Regions from separate parts of the Bacillus sp. ISL-35 genome, predicted to be linked through region 2. Evidence: predicted binding sites of a transcription regulator. Region 2 holds the regulator's gene; each other region holds the start of a gene.
What was found. The regulator Rex, encoded in region 2, represses fermentation and respiration genes when NADH is low (regulators of the CRP and FNR family bind a similar motif). The targets are predictions, from matches to a motif close to TTGTGAAATATTTCACAA.
Positions count from the first base shown of each region.

Region 1: a site for Rex is predicted at 5,840-5,857, ahead of J7E38_RS15585 (DoxX family membrane protein). Genes of this name have one in related genera too.
Region 3: a site for Rex is predicted at 2,785-2,802, ahead of J7E38_RS12135 (cytochrome ubiquinol oxidase subunit I). Genes of this name have one in related genera too.

Region 1 covers NZ_JAGGQK010000011.1:73,092-83,679, forward strand. Annotated here, with positions in the region: gene putP (sodium/proline symporter PutP) at 1-286, shown strand, start outside; gene J7E38_RS15555 (hypothetical protein) at 322-519, opposite strand; gene J7E38_RS15560 (ZIP family metal transporter) at 809-1,537, opposite strand; gene J7E38_RS15565 (DegV family protein) at 1,638-2,462, opposite strand; gene J7E38_RS15570 (MFS transporter) at 2,641-3,825, shown strand; gene J7E38_RS15575 (hypothetical protein) at 3,868-4,188, opposite strand; gene J7E38_RS15580 (DUF1801 domain-containing protein) at 4,299-4,721, opposite strand; gene J7E38_RS15585 (DoxX family membrane protein) at 5,932-6,447, shown strand; gene J7E38_RS15590 (phosphotransferase) at 6,507-7,478, opposite strand; gene J7E38_RS15595 (YhcN/YlaJ family sporulation lipoprotein) at 7,628-8,314, opposite strand; gene J7E38_RS15600 (DoxX family membrane protein) at 8,622-9,137, shown strand; gene J7E38_RS15605 (hypothetical protein) at 9,200-9,493, shown strand; gene J7E38_RS15610 (GNAT family N-acetyltransferase) at 9,447-10,349, shown strand; gene J7E38_RS15615 (DUF5381 family protein) at 10,497-10,588, shown strand, end outside.
Region 2 covers NZ_JAGGQK010000025.1:1,862-12,449, forward strand. Annotated here, with positions in the region: gene tsaB (tRNA (adenosine(37)-N6)-threonylcarbamoyltransferase complex dimerization subunit type 1 TsaB) at 1-27, shown strand, start outside; gene rimI (ribosomal protein S18-alanine N-acetyltransferase) at 41-490, shown strand; gene tsaD (tRNA (adenosine(37)-N6)-threonylcarbamoyltransferase complex transferase subunit TsaD) at 490-1,521, shown strand; gene J7E38_RS22285 (ABC-F family ATP-binding cassette domain-containing protein) at 1,948-3,876, opposite strand; gene moaC (cyclic pyranopterin monophosphate synthase MoaC) at 4,058-4,552, shown strand; gene J7E38_RS22295 (redox-sensing transcriptional repressor Rex) at 4,580-5,236, shown strand; gene J7E38_RS22300 (YdiK family protein) at 5,261-5,461, opposite strand; gene J7E38_RS22305 (CPBP family intramembrane glutamic endopeptidase) at 5,465-6,196, opposite strand; gene J7E38_RS22310 (GNAT family N-acetyltransferase) at 6,432-6,959, shown strand; gene groES (co-chaperone GroES) at 7,146-7,430, shown strand; gene groL (chaperonin GroEL) at 7,489-9,117, shown strand; gene J7E38_RS22325 (LytTR family DNA-binding domain-containing protein) at 9,262-9,906, shown strand; gene J7E38_RS22330 (succinyl-CoA:acetate CoA-transferase ScpC) at 10,035-10,588, shown strand, end outside.
Region 3 covers NZ_JAGGQK010000007.1:145,637-156,224, reverse strand. Annotated here, with positions in the region: gene J7E38_RS12170 (DNA topoisomerase III) at 1-277, opposite strand, end outside; partial or broken gene J7E38_RS12165 (NUDIX hydrolase) at 363-794, shown strand; gene J7E38_RS12160 (GNAT family N-acetyltransferase) at 813-1,259, shown strand; gene J7E38_RS12155 (YbjQ family protein) at 1,318-1,635, opposite strand; gene J7E38_RS12150 (hypothetical protein) at 1,758-1,922, opposite strand; gene J7E38_RS12140 (peroxiredoxin) at 2,036-2,647, shown strand; gene J7E38_RS12135 (cytochrome ubiquinol oxidase subunit I) at 2,828-4,180, shown strand; gene cydB (cytochrome d ubiquinol oxidase subunit II) at 4,170-5,198, shown strand; gene J7E38_RS12125 (solute:sodium symporter family transporter) at 5,660-7,471, opposite strand; gene J7E38_RS12120 (DnaJ family domain-containing protein) at 7,647-8,021, shown strand; gene J7E38_RS24465 (methyl-accepting chemotaxis protein) at 8,115-8,819, opposite strand; gene motA (flagellar motor stator protein MotA) at 9,799-10,588, shown strand, end outside; gene motB (flagellar motor protein MotB) at 10,586-10,588, shown strand, end outside.

The sequences.
Region 1 (10,588 bases), on a different contig from region 2:
CGGTAACGCATGGGCTGGATTCGGCGCTGCATTTGGACCAGTTATGCTCCTGAGCCTATACTGGAAGAACATGAATCGATGGGGCGCGCTTTCCGGAATCCTTGTCGGTGCGCTAACCGTCATCATCTGGATCAGCATCGATGGACTATCCGAGTTCATGTATGAAATGATCCCAGGATTCTTCCTGAGCCTGATTGCCGTGATCGTTGTAAGTAAAATAACAACAGGACCAGGCAAAGCGGTAAAAGAAGAATTTAATGAAATGGAAAACATTATGTCTGAATAAAAGAGTGAAGGCTGCCAGTATGATGCTGGCAGCCTTTATTTGAATTTTTCCGGCTTCTTGACATAGCTCTCAATGATGAAACCGCAGTCTGTACAAATAATATGCAACACTTCAGAACCTAAGCTCATTACCTTGTTCTCGGGACGTATAACAGCATATCCATCTTGTTTACCTCTTCCAATCTCCATTCCACCGCATTTCGGACATTCTTTCGCATAGTTCACTTGTTTCATCCTTTCTGGAAACACCTTTTCCTAGTTGAATTTACGTTTTGAACAAGCGGGAAGTTTCATGGGTTTTTGACTTGGAAGAAATATGAGGAAATGGTGATGGTAATGCATGCTATGTGCCCGTGAAAGAGAGAACCGAGGGAGTACGGTCACATAAAAGGAGAATATGTGCCCGTGAAAGGGAGAATCGAGGGAGTACGGTCACATAAAAGGAGAATATGGGACCATAAAAGAGCATACCCGGAGAAGAACAATTACAAATAAAAAGACCGGGCTTGTCGCCCGGCACAATTTATGACAGATGATGCAGGACCAATGAAGCCAGCAAACCCAGTGCGGTGATCAGGCCGGTGACGGGGCCGCTTTCTTCGTAGGCTTCTGGCATCATTGTGGATGCGATCATGGCAATGATGCCACCGCCGGCGAATCCTGAAATGCCGGCCATGAGAGCCTCCGAGGCATCCTGGAGAAAAAAGTAGCCAGACCAGGAAGAAAGAGTGGCAATTACCAGGACGGAAATCCACATTACTGAAATTTTCAGGCGTGAATACCCGCTTTTCCTCAGTCCTGCTGTGCTGGATAGTCCTTCAGGAATGTTGCTGACGAAAATGGCGATGACGAGAAGGAAACTGACAGTATTTTGTTCAAGAAGGCTTGCACCGATCATGATCGACTCTGGTATGGCATCCATTATGGTACCTATGAAGATCGCAATTCCGGCATTTTCATCTGCCTGCTTGCCGGAACGTTTCCGGTCGGATGCACCTTTTCTGGATACCAGTATATCTAGCAGAGTGAAGATGGAAGCCCCTGCGACAAACCCGATGCTGCTTGCGAGAATTCCGCCTTCCTGAACCGCATCTCCTAACAGTTCATAGGAAGCGGCGCCAATCAGGACACCTGTGCCAAAGGCCATAACCCAACCAATGACCTTTTTAGGAATGGAAAAAATCATTGCTGCCAGGGAACCTAGCAATACTGCAGATCCTGACACTGCCCCCCAAAGTGCTGCATTCCACATATGTACTCTCCTTTCATAATAAATAAAGCTACCCACTTATGATTGGAACAAAACTGTGGCGTGTAGGGGAAATGTCTGAAGTATTCTTATTTTATCCCGTCTAAAAAGATATTATCATCCCATTCTTCCCGGCATATGTACCCATTGTCGCTCCCATATAACTGATCAGGACTTCCTTGGGTGATAACAGGGTGATGATTTCCTGCTTTAGTGCTTCGGCGTCGAATGCATTTCCGGTATGGGTGATGCCAAAGGTTACATCGGTAAAATCATTCCCGCGTTCCTGAATGATTTCAAGGACTCTTCTTTCGAACTTTTTCCTGCCGCGGACTTTTTCGAGGATTTCCACTTTGCCGCCGTCGACTCTTTCTAAAATGACTTTTATGTTGAGGATCTTAGCAAGGGAACCCTGGAATTTGCTCAAACGCCCGCCTTTGACGATATTCTCAAGCGTATCCAGGAGAATAAGAATATTCATATTTTCCCGGTAGGCAGTCAGGTTTTCTACGATTTCTCCCATGGTATTACCCTGTTCAGCCAGTTCAGCGGCCCGGAGTATTTGCAATCCATGTCCCATTGATCCGGCAAGTGTATCAAACACAGTTATATGGGCGGTCGATAAATCCCTGCCCATGCAGGCGGATTGATAGGTGCGGCTTAATCCAGAGGAAATCGTCAGGCACAGCAGTTCATCATCTGGCGCGAATTTTGAGAAAGCATCCGCGAAGGCAGCGGGAGAGGGCTGTGACGTCTTTGGCAGCTCGTCAGCAGCAAACATTTTATTAAAAAATTCCTGTGGTGTCAGGTCTTCTTTCTCCAAATAATCCTGGCCGTTAATGGAAATGGTTAAAGGTACAATGGTTATGTCATATCGCTCCATCAGCTCGGAAGGCAAATCAGCGGAGCTGTCTGTGATGATTTTCATCTTGAAAACTTCACCTCTAATAAAATAGTCTTTTAAAAGTGCATGGTGCATGCAGGCAAGTACATATGGCTCTGGACACATCCATGTTAAAGCGTTATAATTTAATTCGTTTTCCGAAATAATTATATCAAGCAAAATGGTTTATTGCATTCAAAAATTACAGCGAGGAGGAAGCTTGATGCCTAAAGAAAAATTATGGACGAAGGATTTCATCTCGATCTCGGTCGTGAACTTCGTGATCATGCTGTCGATGTATTTGCTGATTGTGACGATGGCCTCGTACGCGACCGATACTTATGGTGCGTCCAGCAGCATGGCGGGACTGGCCTCTAGTATTTTCATCATCGGGGTTCTTTTTGCCAGATTGTATGGCGGCAAAGAAATTGCACGAATTGGCAGCAAAAAGATGTTGCTTGGAGGAATTCTGTTTTTTGTTCTTATATCTGCTCTTTATCTCATTCCTTCTAATATCTATTTTCTGCTTGCCATCCGTTTCTTGCACGGAATTGGGATCGGGTTTGCCTCAACAGCAACCGGTACGATTGTGGCGCAGGTAGTTCCTGCCAGCAGGAAAGGGGAAGGGATCAGCTATTTTAGCTTGAGTGTGATTTTATCTACGGCGATTGGTCCGCTGATCGGCCTGGCGATGATCAATGAGTTTGGCTATCTGAGCATGTTCATCTTCTCCCTGGTTGTCGGTGCGGCGTGTTTGCCGATTGCCCTAACGATCAAAGAACCGGTCGTGGACTACCAGGCGGACGAAACGAAAAGCAGAAGATTCAGCCTTGCTAATTATTTTGAGCCAAATGCCCTTCCGGTATCGATTGTCATGTTCATCATCGCGCTTGCGTATTCCGGAACGCTCTCTTTTATCGCGTCATATGCGAAGGAGACTGGCCTTGCGGAGGTGGGGAGTTTGTACTTCTTCGTTTACGCACTCGCGGTATTATTTTCCCGGCCGTTCACTGGCAAACTGATGGATGTCAGAGGCGCAAACAGCGTGGCATATCCCGCGTTGATTGTGTTTGCGGTCGGAATGTATGCCCTGAGCCAGGTCAGTTCCAGTCTACTATTTCTTGCCGCGGCAGCGCTGATCGGTTTGGGGTATGGAAACTTCCAATCCATCGCCCAGACGGTTGCCATCAAGATGACTCCGCCGCACCGCATGGGACTGGCAACTTCAACGTTTTTCATCGCGATGGACATGGGCATAGGAGTCGGGCCATTCATGCTCGGATTCATGGTTCCGAAATATGGGTATAACGGCTTGTATCTTGCCATGGTGCCAGTGATTCTTGTTGGATTTGTCCTTTATTACTTTTTACATGGTAAAAAAGAAAACAAGGTTGTGCTGGATGCATAAAAAGAACCTCACCGGACAATGGTGAGGTTCTTTCCATATTTATTACATCGGTGCATAGTTCGTGTTGTTTTCAACATCCGTTTCCTTCTCTAACTCTTCCATTTCCATATGGGTCTGTGGGAAACCATTGGCCTGCCACTCCGCACGCATCGCGGAGTCAAGCTGGGTAAGCCCTCTTTCCGCAGGATCGATGCCCGCATCGACACTTTCCATCTGGTCAATTTTCTCGCTGTTCCTCATGTCAGTATCCTCAAGAAAACGAATCACGTCCCGCTGGCTCTTGCGGTAAGCAGCTGTCAGAAGTACAGCGCCGCCTGCTGAGAGCAAGGAAGCCAGTACAAAATTTTTGGTCGATTTTTTCATCTTCGTTCCCTCCATTTGCAAATAACTCCGCTTACCCTTTTAATTCCCGTTTTATATGACTTTAAAAAGACCAGTTATTTACAGTTGTGTTGCAGGAGGGGGATGATGGTTTATGTATGTGGATATTTTTCTTGTAAAAAGGAAACAGACTGCTTGATCAGAGCCTTCAATACTTCAATATCAATATCATCTACTTTGTTTATGTACACACATGCTTTTCCTGAGGTGTGTTTGCCGAACTCCTTCAACAATGCCTCTCTTTCGGTGTCGCCAGTGGCAAAATACAAGCTGATCTTAGCTTTTCGCGGAGAAAAGCCGACAAGCGGGGCATCCCCTTCGTGACCGGAGTCATATTTATAATGATACGAGCCAAATCCAATGATGCTCGGTCCCCACATTTTTGCTGGGTACCCTGTCGTTTCGGTAAAAATATCCAATAACCTGTAGGCATCCTCACGTTTTTTTAAGTTGTCGACACTCTCGATAAAGCTGATGACACTATTATCGTTTTCTTTCGTCTTCAGTTCGTACATCTGAAAAATCCTCCTTCTATGTTTAAGCTTGACCCTTATATGTACTTTCTAGAACAGCTGGTATAAATCCTTTGTATAGGGCTGGAAAGGGGAGGAACCAGTGGCGACTTCGGACAAGTTTAGTGCTCCTAAGCGAAAAGCTGTCCAAACCAGGGTCGACTTCGGACAAGTTTGGTGCTCCCAGACGAAAAGCTGTCCGAACTAGGGTCAACTTCGGACAGGTTTGGTGCTCCCAGACGAAAAGCTGTCCGAACTAGTGTCAACTTCGGACAAGTATGGTGCTCCCAGTCGAAAAGCTGTCCGAACTGGGGGCGACTTCGGACAAGTTTGGTGCATCCAGGCGAAAAGCTGTCCGAACCAGGGGCAACTTCGGACAAGTTTGGCGCTCCCAGACGAAAAGCTGTCTGAATCAGGGTCAACTTCGGACAGGTTTGGAGCTCCCAGTCGAAAAGCTGTCCGAACTAGGGTCGACTTCGGACAAGTTTGGTACTCCCAGTCGAAAAGCTGTCCGAACTAGGGTCAACTTCGGACAAGTTTAGTGCTTCTAAGCGGAAAGCTGTCCGAACTAGTGTCAACTTCGGACAGGTTTGGAGCTCCCAGACGAAAAGCTGTCTGAATCAGGGTCAACTTCGGACAGGTTTGGTGCTCCTAGACGAAAAGCTGTCTGAATCAGGGCCAACTTCGGACAGGTTTGGTGCTCCTAGACGAAAAGCTGTCTGAATCAGGGGCAACTTCGGACAAGTTTGGCGCTCCCAGGCGAAAAGCTGTCCGAACTAGTGTCGACTTCGGACAAGTTTGGCGCTCCCAGGCGAAAAGCTGTCCGAACTAGGGTCAACTTCGGACAAGTTTAGTGCTTCTATGCGGAAAGCTGTCCGAACTAGTGTCAACTTCGGACAAGTTTGGTGCTCCCAGCCGAAAAGCTGTCCGAACTGGGGGCGACTTCGGACAAGTATGGTGCTCCCAGGCGAAAAGCTGTCCGAATCAGGGCCGCTCTTCCTAAAATGCACATTATCCTTTTCTTCTGGCTGCCCGAAATGTGATTATAAGGGGGCATTTAGAGGAGAACATGACCAGTCGGTGAGAGGCTGTCACCATTCGGTCAAAACATTTCAACAGAAATGTGAACAGTTTCACAAATCCCCCTATTTTCGAGATATATTTGATATCTTAAGAGTGTAATAATACTAATTAAATTATTGGAGTGAGGAACATGTTTGCAAAATGGTTAAGAGAAAACAATGTTGCTGCTGGTATATTGACTGTCATTAGGGTATGGCTTGGATACAACTGGATGACTGCTGGATGGGGTAAACTGACTGGCCCTGGATTCGACGCTAGTGGATTTTTAAAAGGAGCGGTCGCCAACCCGGTAAAAGGTCCGGATGGACATATGGTGTACGGCTGGTACGTGAACTTCCTTGAAAATTTCGCGATCCCGAATGTGGATATCTTCAACACAATCGTGCCGCTAGGGGAATTCCTTGTTGGACTTGGATTGCTGCTTGGAACACTGACAACTGCCGCAATGTTCTTCGGCTTAGTGATGAACTTTAGCTTCTTCCTTGCTGGAACTGTATCTCACAACCCAACTGACATCTTCTTCGGATTCATCATCCTAGCTGCTGGCTTCAACGCTGGTAAATACGGACTTGACCGCTGGGTTGTTCCATTCATCCGCAAAACAGTTTTCAAACGCGGAGAAGATGGTGTCCGAAACGCTGCTTAACCTGAGTTAACTCCCCCATATTCATAAATAGTGCTGCCGGGAAATCCCCGGCAGCATTTTTATATTCCTGAAAACAAGTCCTCCAGGCAATCCCAATTTTCTGCTATCCATATATTCTCTTCGCGGAACCGTTTGATGGGAGTGGAATCTCCTGGCTTTTCAACCCGAATCCATTCGGCCTCTCTCCACCAGGTTAGTTTTATCGAACGTACCAGTTTTTCAAGCGGCAACGGTTTGAATTCGCGGTAACCGCTGACAAACGCCGAAACGCCGTCAACGCTTATTTGATTTTCATGAATGCAGCATGACAAGATGGGCCTTGAAATATCAAAATCGGTATAGACAACATTCATACGATCAAAATCAAGAATCGAAGAAACCTCATTTTCGCTGAATAAAATATTATCCGCAAACAAGTCCCAATGTGCCCACCCTTTTTCGCATTGAGCAAATAAGGATGTATCGTTTTCCGCGAGAATCCTTCTTTGTTTCTCCAACTGATGAAGAGTTTTGCTGCAATCAAGAGCAATGGTTTCGTCATATCTCTCATTCCAGTTTTCCAGCATTTCAGGTTTGGAGAGAATGTCCCAATGCAGCGGTTCCCTAGCGATATTTTTTTCAAGCAGTACATGCATTCTGCCAATAACCTTCCCCAGAATGTGCATTTGCGAGGGGTTCGCGGTTCCAGGGCGGAGGGTGAATCCCTTATTAAAACCCATGAGAACGAAGCGTTCACCGTTCTCCGTATTCAAGACGAAATTTCCTTTATAGGAAAAAAGCTCAGGACAGGGCAGGCCCTCCAGGAATAACGTGTTTTGGATCTGCAACGCTTTTTCCAGGCCTGGCACCCTTGCCTCCGGGTATCGATCCTTGTTATATTGCTTCACAAACAAATCGCCGGCAGCTGTTTTGACTCGCCATTTTAAGTTCCTGTATCCTAAGTGGATTTGATTCCATTCCTGAATTTCGATTCCAAACAGACGAGTGACCGCTTCAAAGATTTCTTCTTTTATCTCAGTTTCAACGACCATGTTCATCTCCCTTAGTATAGATCTAAGCTATATTTCGCGAGGAAAGGGAGGAATTCCTGTTTTACTGGGCAACAAAAAAAAACATAGGAAGCAAATCCAGTTTTATGGGCAACAAAAAAGCATAGGAAGCAAATCCTATGCTTTTGATTTTATCTACCGAAGAGATCGTCCATCGAATTGCGGAAGTCTTCGAATAGGCCATCCCTATTTCTGTCGGTGCGGATATCATCGGCGAATGTTCCCATTCTGTTATAAGCGTTGCGGTCAACGGAAACGTAAACTCTGTCGATCCCTTTGTTGGTCTGGCGGACTCTCTGCTCAATCTGCTTTTCCAATAAAGTGAAGTCCTCGCCATTATTGCGGGCCGTTCCATTCATGTCATTGCCCGATATATTGGCACCGTCATTGCCGGCATGCCTGCGGTCTTTCCCAGCATCGCCCTGGCCGTCAATGATGCCATCATTCCCGGCTGAGGTGTCATCCTGGTCAACGCGGCCATTTTCGGCGAAAGTCCTGCCGTTGCCATCCATTGCGTCATTAACCCGTGCATTTCCATCGTTGTCGATGTTATTGTCCGAAAGTCTCACACCAACATACGCATTGTTGTCGGAGATGATGACCCGTGCATCATCAACCTCTGGCATCTGTTCAATTTGGCGTTCCGTGCGATCAGCAAGCTGAAGTCCGTTTCCTTCGTTAGTAACAGGACCTCGTCTGACCTGGTTGATTTCTACCTGCTGGTCACGATTGTTATCGGCTGCATTGTTATTCGCTCCGCATCCGGCCAAGCCCATTGTAAAAACAGCGCATCCAGCGATGATGATTGATTTTTTCATCCTGATCACTCCTAGTTGGTTTAGTCATCCTTATGATGTCTAGAAGTTGGAGCGATATGCAGGAGGGAGGAAGGAATTTTTGCTGAGGTGCAAGACCGGATTCTGATAAAACGCAAATGAAAGACGGTCAGCAACAGTCAAGGAAAGACCCCCTTTTTAAAAAGAGCCCCCTAAAAACGTCATTGTCACCATTCGTTCAAAAGATTTCAACGGAATTGTGAATTCATTCACAAAACCCACTATTTTCAAGATTAATTTGATATCTTATAAGTGTAATAATACTAATTAACTTAATGGAGTGAGGAACATGTTTGCAAAATGGTTAAGAGAAAACAATGTTGCTGCTGGTATATTGACTGTCATTAGGGTATGGCTTGGATACAACTGGATGACTGCTGGATGGGGTAAATTGACTGGCCCTGGATTTGACGCTAGCGGATTTTTAAAAGGAGCGGTCGCAAACCCTGTTAAAGGTCCAGACGGACATATGGTGTACGGCTGGTACGTGAACTTCCTTGAAAACTTCGCGATCCCGAATGTGGATATTTTCAACACAATCGTGCCGCTTGGGGAATTCCTAGTTGGACTTGGATTGCTGCTTGGAACACTGACAACTGCCGCAATGTTCTTCGGCCTTGTGATGAACTTCAGCTTCTTCCTTGCCGGAACTGTATCTCACAACCCAACTGACATCTTCTTCGGCTTTATCATCCTGGCTGCTGGTTTCAACGCTGGAAAATACGGCCTTGACCGCTGGGTTGTTCCATTCATCCGCAAAACAGTATTCAAACGCGGAGAAGCCGTCGAACGCAACGCTGCTTAACCTTTGTAACATCCCCCTTTTATATAGAAATGGCCTCCGGTATGACAGGGAGCCATTTTTTATTGGTGGCAGGTAAGTGCGATATTTTTCTTAGAACAAAGAGGTGTGAACCGCTGGTTAAGCGAATAAAATATACGACCAAACAGAAGAAGGACCAGTCTTTACTCTATTGTATCCTATCAGGTTTCATGCTGGTGGGGATCATGGTGGCTGGAATCATGGAAGGGCTGGACCGCAGTGTGGTGGCTCCGCTTGTTATCATGGTTACGTCCTTTATTATGGGGATTTTATACAGATGGGGTGCTGCCCGTGAGGAAAATCGGGAAACCGTGGATCAAATTAAAAGAGGGTATTGATGGAGAAGATTATGAAATCATCGGCCAGCTCCAGGAGCGATGCAGCGAACATGACCGCACTGCTTTAAAGCTGGAGCTTGATTATAAACTGGGCGTAAGCGGAAATGACAAGGGCATTCAGGCGGTGAATGAATTCATGTACTTCGATGGGGAAAGCCTGATTGGCTATATTGGCATTTGCAGCTTTGGCGGACCATGGGAAGTTAATGGGATGGTCGATCCGGAGTATCGGCGCCAGGGGATTTTTTCAAAGTTGTTTAAGCTTGTTGTCGATGAGTGGAAACGCAGGGATTCAGGGAGCATGCTGCTGTTAAGTGATCGCAATTCGGCTGCCGGGCAAGGGTTTATTGCTGGGAGTGGAGCACAATATAAGCACACGGAATATGAGATGTTTTTGAAAAAAGTAGCGCCTGCTTTTGCGACAGAGAAGCTGGAAGGTCTGACATTCAGGAAAGCGACAAATGCGGATGCGCAGGAAATCGCCAGGCAGAATGTGATTTATTTTAACGATATCGGAGAAAGTGTCGAAGCCGAGGATATGATTCTTCCCGAGGAAGAGGAAAAGCGGGGGATGACTTCGTACCTTGTTGAAAAAGACGGGCAAATCATCGGGAAAGTGAATCTGCAGCTGACCTCGAAGCTTGGAGCGATTTTTGGCCTTGGCGTACTGCCGGAGCACCGTCGCAAAGGATACGGGCGGTCACTATTGTTGCTGGCGATTGAAAAATTAAAAGAAGCGAACGCGCAGGAAATCATGCTGCAGGTAGCGGCAGACAATTCCAATGCGCTCAATCTCTATAAATCATGCGGTTTTGAAGAGACATCCACAATGGATTATTTCGAACTGAGATCGTAAAAGCATCCGCCTTCGAGATGAGGGCGGGTTTTTTTGCAGTATATTTCAGGAGGTAGGTTTATATAATCTCTTGTGGTAAATTTTTGAAAAAGAGAGATTGAAAGCTTATAATTTTCCTATAAATGTCTATGGGAAGGTGGCAAAAGTATGAAGGTAGTGATGAGGCGGAGAAGGCTGTTCGTGAAATTTTTAGGGTCAGCGGTTTTCGCGGTTCCGGGTTTGCTGGCATTGCTGTTTGG
Region 2 (10,588 bases):
CTGAAAGCGCAAGAGACTAAAAAATAAGTGGGAAGCGAACATGAATAAAACGATAACGTTCCGGAATATGACGGTTGATGATCTGGATGACGTGATGGCGGTTGAGGTCAATTCCTTTACGATTCCATGGAGCAGGGAAGCTTTTTTTAATGAGTTGACGAAGAATCAGTTTGCTCAGTATCTGGTAGTGGAAGTGGATCAGAAGGTTGTGGGTTATTGTGGTGTGTGGATCATTGTTGATGAAGCACATATCACGAATATTGCCGTGCTGCCGGAATACAGAGGAATGAAGCTGGGCGAGGCACTGATGGCTAAGGTAATGGAGCTTGCACGCGAAATGGGAGCATTGAGGATGACGCTCGAAGTGAGGGTAAGCAATGACAGGGCCCAAAATCTCTATCGAAAGTTTGGATTCGAAGAAGGTGCCATCAGGAAGCAATATTATACAGACAATATGGAAGACGCTTTAATAATGTGGGTGAATTTATAATGACAAAAGACCAATTAATCATGGGAATAGAGACGAGCTGTGATGAGACAGCCGTAGCGATCGTTAAGAATGGACGGGAAATCCTCGCGAATGTCGTGGCCTCGCAGATCGAGAGCCATAAGCGGTTCGGCGGAGTGGTACCGGAGATCGCATCGAGGCACCATGTCGAGCAGATTACGCTTGTTTTGGAAGAAGCACTCGCTCAGGCAAATGTGGATGTTAAAGATTTGGATGCGATTGCCGTGACGGAGGGTCCTGGCCTCGTTGGTGCTTTATTGATCGGTGTCAACGCTGCGAAAGCCTTAGCGTTTGCAAATGGGATCCCTCTTGTTGGGGTCCATCATATAGCAGGCCATATCTATGCGAACAGACTTGTTGCCGAGATGAAGTTTCCACTGCTTTCGCTCGTTGTGTCTGGAGGCCATACGGAACTTGTTTATATGAAGGAGCATGGTCATTTCGAGGTGATTGGCGAGACTCGGGATGATGCAGCTGGAGAGGCTTATGATAAGGTAGCGCGTACCCTGAATCTTCCGTATCCAGGTGGACCGCATATCGACAGGCTTGCACATGAAGGAGAGGCAACCATTGACCTGCCGAGAGCCTGGCTGGAGGAAGGGTCCTATGATTTCAGCTTCAGCGGGCTGAAGTCAGCTGTAATCAATGTTGTGCATAACGCACAGCAGCGGGGGGAAGAAATTGCCCCTGAAGAGCTGGCGGCAAGCTTCCAGGAGAGTGTCATTGATGTACTTGTCACGAAAACGCAAAAGGCTGTAAAAGAATATGATGTGAAACAAGTTCTGCTAGCCGGAGGTGTTGCGGCTAATAAAGGCCTGAGAGCAAAATTATCCACAGAATTTGCAGATTCGGATGTGGAAATTGTCATTCCGCCGCTGTCTTTATGCACAGACAACGCAGCGATGATTGCTGCCGCAGGAAGTGTGATGTACGATAAAGGGCAAAGAGCGGAACTGACATTGAACGGAAATCCTGGTCTGGAGATAACTATCCACAACCAAAGTCGCAGTTAGAAATTATTTTTGTCAGACTCTTCTGTGGATATGTAAACAAAAACAGCTTATGATTGTGCATAATGTGGATAAAAAAAGCTTGTTTTGTGGATAATGTGGAAAAGTCTATGGATAACCTATAAATCAGTCTTTGCTATGTGAATAACTATGTGAACAAAAAGTCCCGGTTTTTAATCGGGACTTTTTTTAGTGAATAAGAGATGGAACTCGGGGTTTTCAAATTGGAAATAATCTTAGTTATTTTCCAGTTTGCGAATAAACAGGATTATTTTGCGAATAAAAGTGCTGGCTTTGCGAATAAATACAGCATTTTTGCAATTAAACACCCCTTTTTAGCGAATAAACAAATTCATTAGAAAACAATCAACAAATTTCTGTGGATAACATACAAAAAACCGGGCAAATTCATGCCCGGTTTCTCCATTGCTAGGCCAATTCCGTCCACTCTTCCATCAGTTCGTCGAGCTTATCTTTGGCGGTTTCGATTTTGGAATTGATTTCTCCTGCTTTTTCGTGATCCTGGAATATTTCCGGATCACAAAGCAATTCTTCGTATTCTGCAACCTCTGACTCGAGCTTGTCGATCAGCGCTTCGACCTCTTCCATGCGACGTTTGCGCTGGCGTTCGAGCTTCTTGGCCTCTTTATCCTGCTGGTAGGAGGTCTTGTCCTGCTTGACTGGTTCGCTGATCGTGCCAGCCGCTATGGCCGCCTGTCTGGCCAGTGCCTCAAGTTCTTCCTGCTCTAATTTCTTCTCGACGTAGTAATCATAATCACCAAGATATTCTGTTGCTCCGGCACGGTCGAGTTCAAGGACCTTGGTGGCGATCCTGTTGATAAAATAACGGTCGTGAGAGACGAACAGGATGGTGCCTGGATAATCGATCAAGGCGTTCTCAAGGACTTCCTTGCTGTCCAGGTCCAGATGGTTTGTTGGTTCATCCAGAATAAGGAAATTGGAATTTTGCAGCATTAGCTTGGCCAGTGCCAACCGCGCTTTTTCGCCGCCGCTCAGGGTCGAGACGATTTTTAACACATCATCGCCTGAAAAAAGGAAGTTGCCCAATACGGTGCGGATCTCCTTTTCGGATTTCAGTGGATACTCGTCCCACAGCTCATTTAAAACCTTTTTGTTCGAGCTAAGTTCAGCCTGTTCCTGATCGTAATAGCCGATTGAAACATTGGAGCCGTACTGAATATTGCCGGCAATCGATGGCAATTTTTCAACAATGGTCTTCAATAAGGTCGACTTGCCGACTCCGTTTGGTCCAACGAGGGCCGTACTGTCGCCACGTGAAAGGTTGAAAGATATATTTTCGGAGACGACTTCATTCTGATAGCCGACAGCAAGTGTATTTACCTTCAGGACGTCATTCCCGCTCTGGCGTTCGATCTGGAAGCTGAAGGAAGCAGATTTTTCATCTCCCATCGGCCTGTCCATCCGGTCGATCTTCTCGAGCTGTTTCCGGCGGCTCTGGGCCCGTTTCGTTGTTGAGGCCCTGGCAAGATTTCGCTGGATAAAGTCCTGCAGCTTGGAGATCTCATCCTGCTGCTTTTCATATAGCTTCAGGTCGCGCTCATAATTTGCGGCTTTATGTTCTAAATACGAGCTGTAATTGCCAGGGAACTTCGTCAACTGGTGACGGGAAATCTCGTATACCTGGTTCACAACCTTATCAAGGAAGTAACGGTCGTGTGAAACAATTAAAATCGCACCGTCATAGCCCTGGAGATACTGCTCAAGCCAGGAAAGTGTGTCAATGTCCAGATGGTTAGTCGGTTCGTCGAGAATCAAAATATCAGGACGAGTCAATAACAGCTTTGCGAGCGCAAGCCTTGTTTTCTGTCCTCCGCTTAAAGTGGAGATTTTTGTGGAATAATCAAAAGACTGGAAGTTCAGGCCGTGAAGGACGGAGCGGATGTCCGCTTCGTACTGGTAGCCGCCTTTTTCCTTGAACTGGACCTGCAAAACGTCATAATCCTTTAATACTCTTTCATACTCTGACTCATTCGACAGGATGCCAGGATCCGACATTTTTTCTTCAAGCCGGCGCAGTTCTTTTTCCATGCTGTGCAGATGGTCAAAAACAGCCAGCATTTCATCCCAAATGCTTTTCTCGGATTCCAGTCCGGTATTCTGGGCCAGGTAGCCGATTGATGTTCCTTTCGGGCGGATAATCTCGCCGCCGTCATGGGATTCATAGCCGGCAATGATTTTCAGCAGGGTGGATTTTCCCGCCCCGTTCCGGCCGACCAGGGCAACACGGTCATTGGTCTGTATTTCAAACTTGATATTCGATAAAATAAGATCAGCCGCAAAATATTTTGATAGCTGATTGACTTGTAATAGAATCATTATTTTTCACCTCTAATGCCTTAGGGATAGTGTAACCCAATCCTATGGGCTCGGCAATATGTGCGGCCTGCAATGGGTGGTAAGGTATGAAAAATTTCCTCCTCTATATGTGAAGATAGAAACAAAGTTCACACACAAGTTTGGGAAAATAGTGTATTATTTGGTTGAAAGGAGCTTGAACATGGCAGAATTTACGCATTTTAATGAAGAGGGAAGAGCGAAGATGGTCGATGTCAGTGAAAAACCGGAGACGGTCCGTACGGCAGTCGCCCATTCAAGCATCACCGTTAATGAAGATATATATGTAAGGATTACTGAAAATAAAATGAAAAAAGGCGATGTACTGGCAGTCGCGCAGGTTGCTGGCATCATGGCGGCCAAGAAGACGTCAGAGATCATCCCGATGTGCCACCCGATTCCATTAACAGGCATTGACCTTTCGTTTGATTGGGAGCAAAATGGTAATGACTATATATTAAATATCGCTGCAGCTGTTAAAACAAAAGGGAATACAGGGGTAGAAATGGAAGCGTTAACAGCAGCAGCAGCATGCGCGCTGACTGTTTATGATATGTGCAAGGCCGTCGACAAAGGCATGGTGATCGGCAGGACCTATCTCGTGGAAAAAACCGGCGGGAAAAACGGCGATTTTAAGAGAGATGAGAAGTTAAAATAGAAATACGAACAGGGTGGAGGATGGAGAATGACGAATGATGCTATGAAGATTCCGCAGGCAACTGCTAAGCGTTTGCCGCTATATTACCGATTTTTATTGAACTTGCATTCTTCAGGCAAGCAGAGGGTATCGTCCGCGGAGCTGAGTGAAGCGGTAAAAGTGGATTCGGCTACGATCAGGAGGGACTTTTCCTATTTCGGGGCTTTGGGTAAAAAGGGTTACGGCTATAATGTGAATTACCTGCTGACTTTTTTCCGAAAGACGCTCGACCAGGATGAACTCACGAAGGTTGCGCTGATTGGCGTTGGTAATTTGGGAACGGCGTTTTTGAATTATAATTTTTCCAAAAACAATAATACGAAAATTGAAATTGCCTTCGATGTCGACCCAGATAAGGTTGGGACGCAGATTGGCGATGTGCCTGTCTATCACATGGATGATCTCGATAAGGTTGTGGTTGAGGAAGGCATCCAGGTGGCAATCCTGACAGTGCCGTCAACAGTGGCACAGCCGATCACAGACAGACTTGTACAGGCGAATGTGAAGGGAATCCTGAACTTTACGCCGGCGAGGCTGAATGTGCCGTCTTCGATCAGGATCCATCATATTGATTTGGCAGTAGAACTGCAATCATTGATTTATTTCTTGAAACATTATCCGACAGACAGTGAATCAGAAGAATAAAAAATGGCTCCTTCGATGAAGGAGCTATTTTTTCTGCATTTGTTTAAGTTTGAAATGAAACAGAATCATCCTGATGCCGGAACCGAAGTCAAAGGTGGCGAGCAGGACGAGCAAATAACTGAAAAATCCCCAGCCTGTATCGTTGACATTCTGGATGGCGAAATAGGTGAATAAGCTGCCTAACAAGATGTAGACAATGCCTGAAAACATAGGCGATTGCTTCATGACTTAAAATCCCCCAATAAAGCTTTGAATTTTCTCTGCTTCTTTTATCATTCTCTCAATGTCTTCCCTGAATACGGATTGAAGCAGGACAACCATTGTATTCATTGTAACATGGGCGATGATTGGCACGATGATCCGCTTTGTTTTTACATATAGAAACGCAAAGGTGAAGCCCATTGCTGAGTATAGGATCACATGCTCCGGCTCCATATGGGCCAGTGCGAATATGACGGAGCTGATCAAGGCTGCCAAGAAGAAGTTCATTTTCTTGTGCAGGCTGCCAAAAATAATCTTCCGGAAGACGATTTCCTCCAGAATCGGACCGATGATCGAGCTGACAAGGATCACAACCGGGAACCTTTCAATCAGCTTGATGATTTCCTGTGTATTCTCCGAGCCCATCTCAATTCCAAGCATGCTTTCAATGCTGCCTGCAATCGACTGGGCGAACAGGGCCAGGAATACCCCGGCGAATGCCCATGCCGCCGAGCTTGCCGGCGAAGATGCTTCGCGCAAATCAGCATTTATGTTTCTTTCCTTCCTTAAAATCAGCAGGATGATCAGGAGTGTCAGCGAAAAGCTGGTTACGAGCCAGTATGGAATCGCGAGGGTTTGCATTTCATTCAGGCTTTTTCCCATCGCAGCACCGATCAAAGCAATGAGTGGCACCCCGACAAGACTTGAAAGCTGCATAACAATATAGGCAATAAGGACGTACCAGTATTCTTTTTTCAATTGAAAAAACTCCTTAATAATGCAGAAATGTATGTTCTGAAATTTTACGTAATAATATGCTGGCCTGTAAAATAAAATACGGGGACCGCTTTGCTTACTATATACACTCTCTTTATTCTACTAGTAAATGATTTAAAAGTTCAAATTGTAGGGCCAGGATGAAAAAGTTACTTGTTCGGGTTTACTGTATCCGGTTAAGGTGCCATTTTCAATTTGAGAATAATTGGAGGTACAAATGATTTATTTGGAAACGCCACGACTGATTTTGCGGAACTGGTCTGCGGCAGATTTAGAGCACTTTTGCCTAATGAATGCAGATCAGGATGTGATGCAGTATTTTCCTCGTGTTTTATCTTCCGCAGAAACTGAGAAGTTTTATCAGTCGATTCTTGCCGAGTTCAAGGAATACGGCTTTGGGCTATATGCGGTTGAAGAGAAGAGAACGAAAGAGTTCATCGGCTTCATCGGGTTTCATAGGGCAACATTTGACGCAGATTTCACCCCATGTATTGAAATTGGCTGGAGGCTGAAAAAAGACGCGTGGGGCCAAGGTTATGCAACAGAAGGAGCCAGGGCCTGTCTGGAATATGGATTCAATGAGCTCGGCTTTAGCGAGGTCGTCAGTTTTACTGCTGAAATCAATAAACCCTCTATCAATGTCATGAGAAAAATCGGCATGAACCCTGTTAAAACATTTCATCACCCGAGAGTAGATCAGGGCAGTCCGCTGAAGAAGCATGTCCTTTACCAAGCCAGTAAATGATGCCGTCAGCAGGAGATTTCTACAGCATTCGACAGCACCTGGATCATCGTAAAATTTCATGAAAAATTTTTGCTTCACGCTTGCAAAAAAAATCGAGATTCATTATTATATAAATTGTGTTAGCACTCTATTGAGGCGAGTGCTAATAAAAAATAATCTACATATAATTTGAGGAGGTTGTTTCACTTGATCAAGCCACTAGGAGATCGCATTATTATCGAGCTTGTTGAGTCTGAAGAAAAAACTGCAAGCGGTATCGTTTTACCCGACACAGCGAAAGAAAAACCTCAAGAAGGTAAAGTCGTAGCTGTTGGAACTGGCCGTGTACTTGAGAACGGTGAGCGCGTTGCTCTAGAAGTTGAAGTCGGAAACCGCATTATCTTCTCAAAATACGCAGGCACAGAAGTGAAGTACCAGGGAACTGAGTACCTGATCCTACGTGAAAACGACATTTTAGCAGTAGTAGAATAATCACTGCGATTATAAACAGAACGTAAAAATATTAAAAATCTGAGGAGGTTTTTCTACAATGGCAAAAGAAATTAAGTTCAGTGAAGAAGCACGCCGCGCGATGCTTCGCGGGGTAGATTCTCTTGCAAATGCAGTAAAAGTAACTCTTGGACCAAAGGGACGCAACGTGGTTCTTGAGAAGAAATTCGGTTCACCTCTTATCACTAACGATGGTGTAACAATCGCGAAAGAAATCGAACTTGAAGATGCATTCGAAAACATGGGTGCTAAGCTTGTTGCTGAAGTAGCTAGCAAGACAAACGACGTTGCTGGTGACGGTACGACTACTGCAACAGTTCTTGCTCAAGCAATGATCCGTGAAGGCCTTAAGAACGTAACTGCCGGCGCTAACCCAATGGGCATCCGCAAAGGTATGGAAAAGGCTGTTATTACAGCAGTTGAAGAGTTAAAGGCTATTTCTAAGCCAATCGAAGGCAAAGCTTCTATCGCACAAGTTGCTGCAATCTCTGCTGATGACGAAGAAGTTGGCCAATTGATCGCTGAAGCAATGGAGCGCGTTGGCAACGACGGCGTTATCACAATCGAAGAATCAAAAGGCTTCACTACAGAATTGGACGTTGTTGAAGGTATGCAGTTCGACCGCGGATATGCATCTCCTTACATGGTAACTGATTCTGACAAGATGGAAGCAGTTCTTGAAAATCCATATATCCTGATCACTGACAAGAAAATCGGCAGCATCCAGGAAATCCTTCCTGTCCTTGAGCAAGTTGTACAGCAAGGCAAGCCATTATTGCTTATCGCTGAAGATGTTGAAGGTGAAGCACTTGCTACATTAGTAGTCAACAAGCTTCGCGGAACATTCAACGCAGTAGCTGTTAAAGCTCCTGGCTTTGGTGACCGCCGTAAGGCTATGCTTGAAGACATCGCTGCACTGACTGGCGGTGAAGTAATCACTGAAGAACTTGGACGCGACCTTAAGTCTGCTACTATCACATCTCTTGGACGCGCTTCTAAAGTTGTGGTTACAAAAGAAAACACAACAATCGTTGAAGGTGCTGGAGACAGCGCTCAAATCGAAAGCCGCGTAAACCAGATCCGTATTCAAATGGAAGAAACAACTTCTGAATTTGACCGTGAAAAGCTGCAAGAGCGCCTTGCTAAGCTAGCTGGCGGCGTTGCAGTCATCAAGGTTGGTGCTGCTACTGAAACTGAATTGAAAGAACGCAAGCTTCGCATTGAAGATGCTCTTAACTCAACTCGCGCTGCAGTTGAAGAAGGTATCGTATCAGGCGGTGGCGTAGCGCTTCTTAACGTATACAACAAGGTTGCTGGAATCCAGGCTGAAGGCGACGAAGCTACTGGCATAAACATCGTCCTTCGCGCTATGGAAGAACCAGTTCGCCAAATCGCACACAACGCTGGACTTGAAGGCTCAGTCATCGTTGAGCGCCTGAAGCGCGAAGAAGTCGGCACAGGCTTCAACGCAGCAACTGGAGAGTGGGTAAACATGATCGAAGCTGGTATCGTTGATCCAACTAAGGTTACACGCTCTGCACTTCAAAACGCAGCATCCGTATCTGCAATGTTCCTGACTACTGAAGCAGTAGTTGCTGACATCCCAGAACCAGCTGGTGCTGGAATGCCTGACATGAGCGGCATGGGCGGTATGGGTGGCATGATGTAATCATCGCCTCACCCTTGGTAAAAACTAAAAGAAGCATCCCATAAGTTGTTAAAACTTATGGGATGCTTCTTTTATTTCTTTCAAAAAGCTATCCCTCAATATATTTTATAATAGTAGTATAATAACATCGAGGTGAGAAAAAGCATGGAGGATATAACCTTAAGCTCATTGCTGGATGTCATCGGGGAGTTATTTTCGGATGAAATCTCGATTGCGGTTTCGAATACGAAGGAATATATTTATTATCGTCCCAGCAAGAGGGTGGATTTGAAGATTGCTGCTGGCGATCCTGTAAAGGAAGGGACGATTGCCTATAAAGCGCTGATGTCGAGGCAGAAGGTTTCTGAGTTCATTAACCGGGATGTTTTTGGCATTCCTTATCATGGGATGGCGGTCCCGTTTTTACATAATGGCGAGCTTGAGGGATGTGTGACGGCGATTTATCCGGCGCTGACCGATGGGAAGTCAGTCGTGACCCTGAAAACTCAGGATGGCTGGATTCCGGTTCCTTTTTCAAAGGTGATCCATATTGAGGCGAAAGATAAGAAGACCCATGTTTACACGGATGAGATATCTGGGACACATAAATACTCCCTGCAGGAGTTTGAATATTTGCTTCCGAAGGATTCCTTTATCCGGTGCCATCGTTCATTCATTGTGAATGTGAACCATATCAAGACGATTTATCCGGATACTCATTCTACTTTTCTGCTGTCGATGGATAATGGGGAACGTGTGCCGGTCAGCCAGTCCTACTCCAGTTATTTTAGAAAACTGCTGGGATTCTGATTTTTTCTGCTTGGGTGTCTAAATTCGCTGTTTTGTCGGAATCTTTTGTCTAGTATTCCGAAAACCATATCCTGATGTTGTTTATGGGTAAAATGATTGTAACTATTCATTAAGTGAGGGATTCAGATATGGAACAGCAATTAGAGCGAATTAGAGATCATCGTCTGAAGGACAAAGTTGTGACTCCTGATCAGGCAGCTTCCTTCATTGAAAGTGGAATGTCTTTAGGGTTAAGTGGCTTCACGCGTGCAGGCGACGTGAAAGCGGTACCATTCGCCCTAGTAAAGAGGATAAAAGAAGATGAAAACTTTAAGGTTAATGTATATACCGGAGCTTCATTGGGATCAGATGTAGATAAGCTGTTCGCTGAGGCAGGCATCCTGGGCAAAAGATTGCCATTCCAGGCAGATCCGACAATGCGCCGTGGCATCAATCAGGGAGACTTTTTGTTTGTGGACCAGCATCTATCACATACAGCCGAGCTGATCCGTGCTGATGTCATGGACATAGACGTCGCAATTTTGGAAGCGATTGCAATAAGTGAAGACGGAATGGTCATCCCGACTACTTCAATAGGCAATTCCATGGCATTCGCCCAGAATGCGAAGTCGATTATTATCGAAATTAACACAGCTCAGTCAACAGAACTCGAAGGATTGCATGATTTATACGAACCAGGAAA
Region 3 (10,588 bases), on a different contig from region 2:
GCTCAGCAAGATGTTCAATTGCCTTGTATTGATGGCTCGTCTGCTTGATGACCTTCAGCCCCATTTTTTCAGGGATGATTGGGAGTTCTTCGAGCTTCCAGACCTTATACTTCGGATCGTAGTTCTCCGGCATTTTTAATTCGATCAAGTGGCCGAGTGCCCAGGTGACGATGTATTGATTTCCTTCGAAATAACTTTTATGCGTTTTATTGCAGCCAAGCACACGCGCAAGTTCGCGGGCTACGCTTGGTTTTTCTGCAAGGACTAATGATTTCATGATTGCTCCTTTCAAAACAAAACAGTTTTGCTTATGCTTTACTTAGTATAATGGAAAAAGGAGATTTTTTGTAATGGAGGAGACCATGAGCGATTATATTAGAGAAATCCGCGCCTTGATTGGCAGCCGGCCATTCATCCTGACAGGTTCTGCGGTGCTTGTTTTTAATAAAGAGTATGAGGTGCTGCTGCAGCTTCGAGCTGATACGGGCAGGTGGGGGATTCCCGGGGGTGCGATGGAACCTGGGGAGAGTTTTGAAGAGACAGCTTGCAGAGAACTGTATGAGGAAACGGGTCTGAGCCTGAATTCATTGAAGTTATTGGATGTAATTGCTGGTGAGGAATATTACTTTCAATATCCAAATGGCGACGAAATTTATAACGCGATTGGTTTGTATGCTTGCACCGATTGGGACGGAGAGCTGCAAATGCTCGATGGCGAAAGCAAGGAGCTGCGCTTTTTTGCATTGGACAAACTTCCTTCACTCCAGGGAAGGCCGGAATTGATTTTAAACAAAATAAAGGGTTATGGAATCATGCCAGTCATCAGGGAAATTGAACTGAATAATGTGATGGCAGCGGCTGAAGTGCTTGATCTTCAGAAAAAGTCATACAGAATTGAAGCGGACCTGATTGGCACGGATGAAATCCCGCCGTTGAAAGAAACATTCGAACAGCTGCAAAATTGTGGCGAAACCTTTATAGGCTATTTTATAGAAGGAGTGCTGGCCGGGGCGGTTTCCTATAAAAAGTCAGGGGAAGTGCTTGATATTCATCGGATGATGGTCCATCCTGATTTTTTTCGCAGGGGTATAGCAGGGAAGCTGCTGGCCGAGGTTGAACGGCAGGAATGCCATGAAATCATTGTATCAACCGGGGCAGCCAATACGCCTGCGATTAAGCTTTATGAAAAACTGGGTTTTGTGCGCCAAGGAGACTCAGTAGTCGGAAATGGCCTGGTCATCGCCAATTTTAAAAAATAAAAAGGACCAGGCGCCTGCCTGGTCCTATTAGCTATATTTCTGAATTAAAATTGCTACCTTATTCCTTTATCCTGACAGCAGTTCCTGTCGCGATGCACATCATCATGCCTTCACGCAATGTCTCAAAATCAAGGTCTACGCCGATAATCGCATTCGCACCCAGGCGCCGGGCTTTGTCCTCCATTTCGCGAAGCGCGATCTCACGGCCTTCAGCAAGCTTGTTTTCATAAGCGGAACTCCTGCCGCCGATCACATCGGTGACACTTGCCAAAAAGTCGCGCACGACATTCGCGCCCATTATTGCTTCTCCGGAAACAACCCCCATGTATTGTTCTACTTCCTTGCCTTGCAGTGTCGATGTAGTGCTTACGATCATGTTTATTCCTCCCCAAATTTAATGTGCTGAGTGTGAAAAGATTGTGTATAGATAACTATACGATGTTCATGTGGAAAAAGTTTCAAAAAAAGAACCCGGCGATCGCCAGGTTCCAGAATAAGCTATACTTCATCTTCCTCAATCCGATTTTTGAAAGCTTCTTGGACAACCAGGAATTCCTCGTCTTCCTGTGCTTCGGTTTCAGGACGTTTTGCTTTTAGTGCACCTGCAGGCAAGTCTCCTGGATGGCCTTTTTTCTTATGGTTGAACTCTTTTCCTCTGCTCATTCGTGAACCCTCCTTTCTTGTCTCATGTAGTTTTTCCTGAGGGAACCTGAAATATAAAAAATGAACAGCATATGATTGTATAGATAGAAATTTTACGAAAGGAGGGCGCTGGTATGGAAGAAAAATTGTATGCCAAAGATATAGTGCAATGCCCGACTGTTTTTTGTGCGAACCGTGACGACCAGGCACCATTATTTACTGCAGAAGCCGTTATCAATGGTGATATCAAGAAAATCAATCTCGAGGATTATCGGGGAAATTGGGTCATTTTATTTTTCTATCCGAGCGATTTCACCTTTGTCTGACCGACAGAGCTGGCGGCGGTCGCCGCTATTTATCCATATATAAAGGCGATGGGTGCAGAACTGATGTCCATCAGCACGGACAGTGTTTACAGCCATCGCGTCTTTAAAGAAACCTCACCATCACTGAAAAATGTGACATTCCCTATGGTTAGTGACAGGACACAGGTCATCAGCCGTGCCTATAGGGTGCTAGATGAAACGACAGGTGCCTGCTTCAGGACTTCGGTATTCATTGATCCCGAGGGTATTATTAGAGCCAAGTTGACTTATCCAGGAAACGTGGGGAGGAATCTCCCGGAACATCTGAGGATTCTTCAGGCTCTGCAATATGCGAAGCAAACAGGAAAAGGGGTACCGGCGAACTGGGTGCCCGGTCAGCAGGGAGTCAGTACAAGTCCATCGAATATCGGGAATATTTAATGAGTTTAGGTCCTTGATAAAGGGCCTGTTTTTTTATGTCTGTGACGCGCATCACAAAATACAGGGAAAATGTCACAAAATATCTACAAAAATCTTCAATATCACTCACAAAGTTTTTTTAAAATAGAATTATGAGTATGTTAACTTTTTCACAAACTAAAAACTTGGGAGGAACCAAAAATGGATGAGGTCTTGATTTTAAGCCGGATCCAGTTTGCTGTCACCGTGTTTTATCATTTCTTGTTTGTGCCGCTGACGCTTGGGCTTGTCATTCTTGTTGCCATCATGGAGACGAAGTATGCCCGTACCCTTGACCAGACCTATAAACGGATGGCGGATTATTGGGGAAGGCTGTTCGCAATCAACTTTGTTCTTGGGGTCATCACGGGCATTACGATGGAGTTCCAATTTGGGACGAACTGGTCTGAGTATTCGAAGTACATGGGGGATATTTTCGGTTCACCGCTCGCGATTGAAGCACTGGTTGCTTTTTTCCTTGAATCGACCTTCATGGGCATCTGGCTGTTCGGCAAGGATAAGTTTTCGCCGAAGATGAGGGCGATCTCAATTTGGATGGTTGCGCTCGGCACGAATCTCTCCGCACTCTGGATCATCACGGCAAATGGTTTCATGCAAAATCCGGTCGGCTATGTCCTGAAAAATGGCCGTGTAGAGCTGAACAGCTTCGCAGAGCTCGTCACCAATCCTTATGCATGGTATATGTTCGTACATACAGTCGTCAGTGCCTACATTGTCGGCGCATTTTTCATGATGGCCATTAGTGCCTATCATCTACTGAGGAAAAATGAAACAGCATTTTATAAAAAATCTTTCAAATACGGGCTGGCAATGGCACTTTTCTCTGCGACGCTGACTCCATTCATCGGCCATCAATCCGGGGTATTCGCAGCTCAAATGCAGCCGGCCAAAGGAGCGGCGATGGAAGCAGTCTGGGAAACCCAGAAGGCCATGCCATTCCATCTCATCCAGATTCCTGATCAGGAAAATGAGAGGAATGCTTTCGAAGCAATCAGCATTCCTAAGCTTGGCAGCTTTTTTTACACGAATTCCTTCGATGGCGAGGTAACAGGACTTAATGATATAGCGAAGGATGAACGGCCAAATGTTGAACTGGTATTTTACGCCTTCAGGGTGATGGTCGCGCTCGGCGTCTTTTTCCTTGCTGTATCGTGGTACGGATTGTATTTGTACCGGAAAAATAAACTGGAGAACTCACCGAGATATTTGAAACTTGTCCTTTACTCCGTGCTTCTTCCATACCTTGCAATCAATGCTGGCTGGATGGTGGCAGAAGCAGGACGACAGCCATGGGTGGTTTATGGATTGATGAAGACATCAGAAGGAGTGTCTCCTATTGCTGTATCGCAAGTCGTCTTTTCGCTGGCAGCGCTCGTCATTTTCTACACCGTTCTGCTGATCGCGGATGTCTATTTGATCATAAAATACGCAAAAAAAGGACCGGAATCAGAGGTCCAATTTGGTCTTGAAGGAGGCGTGAAGCATGTCTCATGATACACTTGCGATTATCTGGTTCGGGCTTTGGGGCTTGATCTGGACCGTTTATTTCATTCTTGACGGATACACGCTCGGAACAGGGATGCTATTGCCTTTCACTGCGAAAAACCGCCAGGAACGAAACCAGCTCCAGGAAGCAGTCGGACCGTTCTGGGGCGGGAATGAGGTCTGGCTGATTACCGCCGGAGGTGCGACCTTCGCGGCATTCCCGGCCGTCTATGCGGACATGTTCAGCTTTTTGTACACTCCGTTGTTCCTTGTATTGATTGCTTTGTTCATCAGGGCGGTCGGGCTCGAATTCATGCATAAGGATGACAACCCGATATGGCAGGTAGCCTGTAAATGGAGCTTTTTTGCCGGAAGCTTCCTGATCGCTTTCTTGTTTGGGGTGACCTTTGCCAATTTGTATCGCGGACTGATGATCGGAGCAAATGGCTACGAAGGGAATCTGTTCAGCCTTCTCAACGGATACGGGATTTTAGGAGGATTACTGTTTGTTTCTCTGTTCCTTTTATCTGGATCATTATGGATTCAATTAAAAACATCAGGACAAACCGCAGTGCGGGCTTACAGGATTTCGCGAGTGTTGGCAGGAGTGGCGCCAGCAATGTTGTCACTTTTCTTCCTGGCAACGGTGAACCGGACGCCATTGCTGGATAACTACACAGAGCATCCAGTCCTTTGGATCGTGCCGATTCTCGCATTGGCCGCGATGATTGCTTCGGCTTACTTTATCTTTAAAAAGAAAATCGGCTATGCGTTCACTTCAGTGTGCGTAACCATATTCACAAAAATGGCGTTCGGATTCATCGGGATGTTCCCGAACATGCTGCCATCAAGAATTGACAGCTCCTACAGTGTCAGTCTATTTGACGCCGCAGGAAGCAAACTCAACCTGACAATCATGTTCATCGTCGCAATCATCTTCGTGCCAATCATCCTTGCCTACCAATCATGGAGCTACACATTGTTCAAAGATAAAATCATCAAAGAGAATGCAAAAGGATACCAATAATGGAGGCGTCTGGGTTAACCAGACGCCTTCTCTTTGAGGGAAGTGATCTAAGAAGGGATTCATGGGTTTAGGATTAAAGAGAGTTTCCTGGACATTTCGAACAAAGTTCCAGACTAAAATGTCTAGTAAAAGCAGTTTCTTGGACATTTCAGACACGGTTCCACTCCGAACTGTCTAATAAAAGCAGTTTCCTGGACATTTCGAACAAAGCTCCAGACTAAAATGTCTAGTAAAAGCAGTTTCTTGGACATTTCAGACACGGTTCCACTCCGAACTGTCTAATAAAAACGGTTTCCTGGACATTTCAGACAAAGCTCCGCTCCAAAATGTCTAATAAAAGCAGTTTCCTAGTCAACTCAAATAAACCCCAGCCCCAAAATGTGCAATAAAATGAACCGAGGATATAACGGTGAAAACAGCATAAAAAGGACCTATTAGATTCACTCTAATAGGTCCCGTGTTTATGATAAGTCCGTAATCGTAGTTTTCAAATTTGCGTTGGTACTGATCTCTCTTTCAATCACCGTATTTTCTTGTTGCAGGTAGCTGGCATAAGATCTGTTCCATTTTTTTATGGCAGCAAAGGATAGAATGGCTGTGACTGCGACGATACCTGCAATGATCGGCCAAAATGCGGTGGATACATAACCGCCGTCGTACGCTAATCCGATCGGGGAAAACACAACGTAAGTGACGGCAACGAATGCAAGCAGGATCACGGATACTGGCAATGTGTATTTCCATGGTACCATGTCAACGGCTGCTTCTGAGTGGAAGGTATATGGTGTCACTCTTGGCTTCCAGATTCCAATTCCGACCATGATGGCGACTTCAGCCACGAACAGAATTGCGTATATATGAATGAAGTGGATTGGAACAGCATAATCGAACAGATGCTGGGTTCCCCAGACAAGCATATAGTAGGTGATGACATGGAAAATGATCACGACTTTTGCTGCCAGTGCCGGTATTCGTTTTGAGAAGATGCCGACAAGCAGGATGGCGATGATCGGGATATTGAAAAAGCCTGTGAATCTCCTGATCAGGTCCCATAAGCCTTCAGGCGCGTTCATCAATAATGGTGCAATACATAATGAAATGACTGCCAGCAGCGTGCCGGCGATTTTGCTTACGGAAATTAATTTGGCGTCATCTGCATCCCGATTAAAGCGCGCTTTATAGATATCGAGCGCGAACATCGTTGCCGCACTGTTCAATAATGAATTGAACGAGCTCAGGACGGCACCAAGGAGGACGGCCAGGAAAAAGCCTGACATCCATTTCGGCAGGACATCGGAAATCAATGTCGGATAGGCGAGATCCACCGATTTCAGTCCGCCTCCATACATGTGGAAAGCAATTACTCCGGGAATCATCATGGTCAACGGCACAAGCAGCTTGTAAAATCCGGAGATTAAGACACCCTTCTGTCCCTCAGCGAGGCTCTTTGCGCCAAGGGTTCTCTGGATGACATATTGGTTTGAGGCCCAGTAGAACAGATTGGCAAAAATCATGCCGGTAAAAATGGTCCCAAAAGGCACGGAATCCTGTTTAGTCCCGATTGAGTTCATTTTTTCGGTGTCCGTAGTTGCGATTTGTTTCATGCCATCGCCGATACTGCCGTCCCCCAATGCAATCAACCCAAGGATCGGAACGAGCAGCCCGATGATGATCAAGCCGACACCATTTAAAGTATCCGAAACCGCTACTGCTTTGAGTCCGCCGAAAATCGCATAGATGGCGCCTATGATGCCGATGATCCAGATGACAATCCAAACGGATGCTACGTAAGAAATGCCAAACAGTTCAGGGACATTGAAAAGCTGCAGGACAGCGAGTGCACCAGAATAAAGCATGGAAGGTGCCGTCACGAGTATGTAGCCGAGCATGAACAGGAGGACAGTGTATTGTCTCACGCCTTCATCAAACCGCTTGCTCAGAAACTCGGGAAGGGTAGTGAAGTTGCCCCCGAGGTATTTTGGCAGAAGGTAGGTGGCCATGATTATGATTGCAAAAGCAGCTGTAACCTCCCACGCCATGTTTGACAGGTTGGTGCGGTAAGCCTGGCCATTTAATCCGACCAGCTGTTCAGCTGATAGATTGGTAAGCAGGAGGGAACCGGCAATGAAACCGCCGGTCAGTCCGCGTCCAGCGAGGAAATAACCTGCTGAATCACTAACCTCACCTTTCGTTTTTATGTAGGAATACCAGGCTACCAGACCCATGAAAAAGGCAGCCGAAATTAGAGTGAAAGCAATTCCCCCAAAATTCATTTAATGAACACTCCCTTGATATGTAATTTTTTAACTATTTAATAGCCTGCTTGCTGACTCTCTAAACCTTTAACGCGATAAAATCTTATTTCCAAATACTTAAATTAGAAAAAAATGGATAAAAGTTATATACTAATAGTAGTAATGTTGAATTTAATGGACTGGAGTGGTTCAGATGGATTTTTCAATGGTGGTTTCGGAGGATCGTATCAAGCGTGCTTATAAGGATGGAGAGTTTGAAAACCTGCCAGGCTACGGGAAACCGTTGAATCTGGAAGATTTATCAGCTGTGCCGGAAAATCTTAGAATGGCGTACAAGATGCTGAAAAACGCTGGTTTTTCACCAGAAGAACAGAGGCTCAGGCAGGAAGTGATGACAATCGAGGACCTGATCCGAACCTGTGAAAATCCGGAAGAGAAAAACAGGCTGAACCAGGAACTCAGCGCCAAGCTGCTGAAGTACAATAAAATCATGTCCAGCAGGGGTGCCAGGACAAATTCCTCATTGTTTAAGAATTACGAGCAGAAAATAGAAAAGAAACTATTATAAGTAAATGGCCAGGCGGAGAAATCCAGCCTGGCCATTTTTGTTATTAAAGGTTATTTTTCATTGTGTAATCTTGATGCACTGGATCTAATGCTCTTACGCACCAAGTTTCTCGATTTTTTCAGCTGCAGCGGCCGTCTGGCTGACGTAGGCGGCAATTGTCTGGTTGTCATCGTTCAGTGTTTCGATGGTTGCATTCATTTCTTCAAGACCGGCAGTTGCCTGCTCGATGATTGCAGCCAGCTCACGTGTCGATGCTTCGACATCGCCTGTCTGATTCTGGACATCGCCAACCATCAATTCGAATTGACTGAATTGATTTGTCAGAACTTGCAATGTACAACTCACATCTGCGAAGAAACCTGATACTTCCTCGACAGCGGTGCGGCTTTCTGCCAGCTTTTCACTGCTGTCATTCATTTTTTCCAGTGCTGCTGAGTTTGTTTCATTCACGGAAGTTAGGTTTTCGGTAATCTGGATGGCAGTTTCTTTCGTCATTTCCGCCAGCTTGCGAATTTCATTGGCCACGACGGAGAAGCCTTTGCCAGCCTCGCCAGCACGTGCCGCTTCAATCGAAGCATTGAGTGCAAGGAGATTCGTCTGATCGGTGATGTTACGGATGTTGACGATGAATCCATTCGTTTCTTCGATTTTCTTCGTCAGCATCGAGAATGTCTGGCTCAATTCGGAAATAGAAGCGGCAAGCTCTTTCATATCACCCTGCAGCTCGCTTATTTTTCCAGAACCGCTTTCTGTCGCTTTGGCAGCCTGTAAAGTATTATCTGAAAGCAAGACAGACATTTCGGACATTTCATCCATTCTTTGCTTTGTCATTTCGGCATTCTCAGAAATTTGATTGATTTGTTCTGTCTGGACCTGGCTTCCGGCAGAAATTTCATTTACGGCGATTTTCATTTCTGTTTGTGATGACAGATGGGTCTGGATTTGTTCATTGATTTTACCCAGACTCTCCGTTACGACGAGCAGCTCGCTATGAAGCAGGGCACTGTGCTGTTCTTTCCGTGCTTTTTCATTTTCAGATTCCGCGAGAAAGGCTTCCAGAGAGTGAAAGGAATTCCTGTTTAAGCGGATCAACACGAACAATACCGCACCCATTAAAATATAACAGAGCAGGATGGCCGCGAAGGTGGTGCTTAGAAAGTCCTGGTTTTCTGTGGCCAGCAAGGTGTTCATGATTACGGCCACCAAACCCAGGCTATAACCGGTAATAAAGATTTTCAAGTTGAAATGGATGGCGGAGAAGACGGCCAGGAAGATCAGCACCAGCAAGAATGCCCCGTTGCCGCCAAACATTCCGATATAGATGAAATGGTGGGCGAAAATAGCAGCAAATGCGGCATAAGGGAAAAGAGCCTCTTTCTTAAGCCATAGCTGGAAAATCAGGAAAAACAGGATGAAAAATGATAATTCACTTACATATACCATCGTTTTAATGAATGGTTCTTTTTCAATCAGTGTATAGGCAGCAGTCGCAATCAAGGATACCGAATAAGTGCTTAGCATCAAGACGTTCTTCTTTCTTGTATCCTGCCTGCGGAGATTTTCAATAGCCTCCACGTAAAATCCTCCTCAACTAATCAATTGTCTTTGCTTAAGTTATATCGGCATAGAAATTCACAATCTTAATTGCTTGGCTAAAATTTATTTTTGATTGCTAAATCACTTAAGATTTTTAAAAATAGGTCGAAATAAAAAGAGATATTATGACAGTTAAAAACTAGAGACAGAAATAGAAGTAAAGCAGACAGGGGAGTCGTACATGGATAAGTCGTCGATCATTGGTGTCATATTAGCCATCATTGCAGTCGGAGTCGGGATGGTGTTGAAGGGTGTAAGTGTCAATGCGCTCGTGAATCCGGCAGCTTTCTTAATCATAATCGTGGGTACTGTTGCGGCGGTATCTATCGCCTTTCCGGCAGGAGAACTGAAGAAAGTGCCCAAGTTGTTTAAAATCCTGTTTAAGGAACAGGAAAGTGCAGATTTGCCGTCATTGATCCGCCTGTTTTCTGAATGGGCACAGCTTGCCAGAAAGGAAGGCTTGCTGGCGCTCGAAGCGAAAACAAGTGAAATCGATGATGAATTTTTGAAAAATGGCCTATCGCTTGCTGTGGATGGACAGAGTGCTGACTACATCAGGGACGTTTTAACAGAAGAGGTTGAAGCGATGGAGGAACGCCACTTGTCAGGTGCGGCCATTTTCACCCAGGCAGGTACGTATGCGCCGACTCTCGGGGTTCTAGGTGCTGTAGTTGGTCTGATTGCCGCACTGAGCCATATGGACAATACCGATGAGCTTGGAAGGGCGATCAGTGCTGCGTTCGTGGCGACGTTATTGGGGATTTTCACTGGTTATGTGTTATGGCACCCATTCGCCAATAAGTTAAAGCGCAAATCAAAACAGGAAGCACAAGTGAAATACATGATGATTGAAGGCATTCTATCAATCCTTGAAGGCGAAGCGCCGAGGGTGATCGAGCAGAAGCTTGCTTCCTATCTGCCAGCTGGCGAACGGAAACTGATCCTCGAAGAAAGCGACGTGACGAAGGATG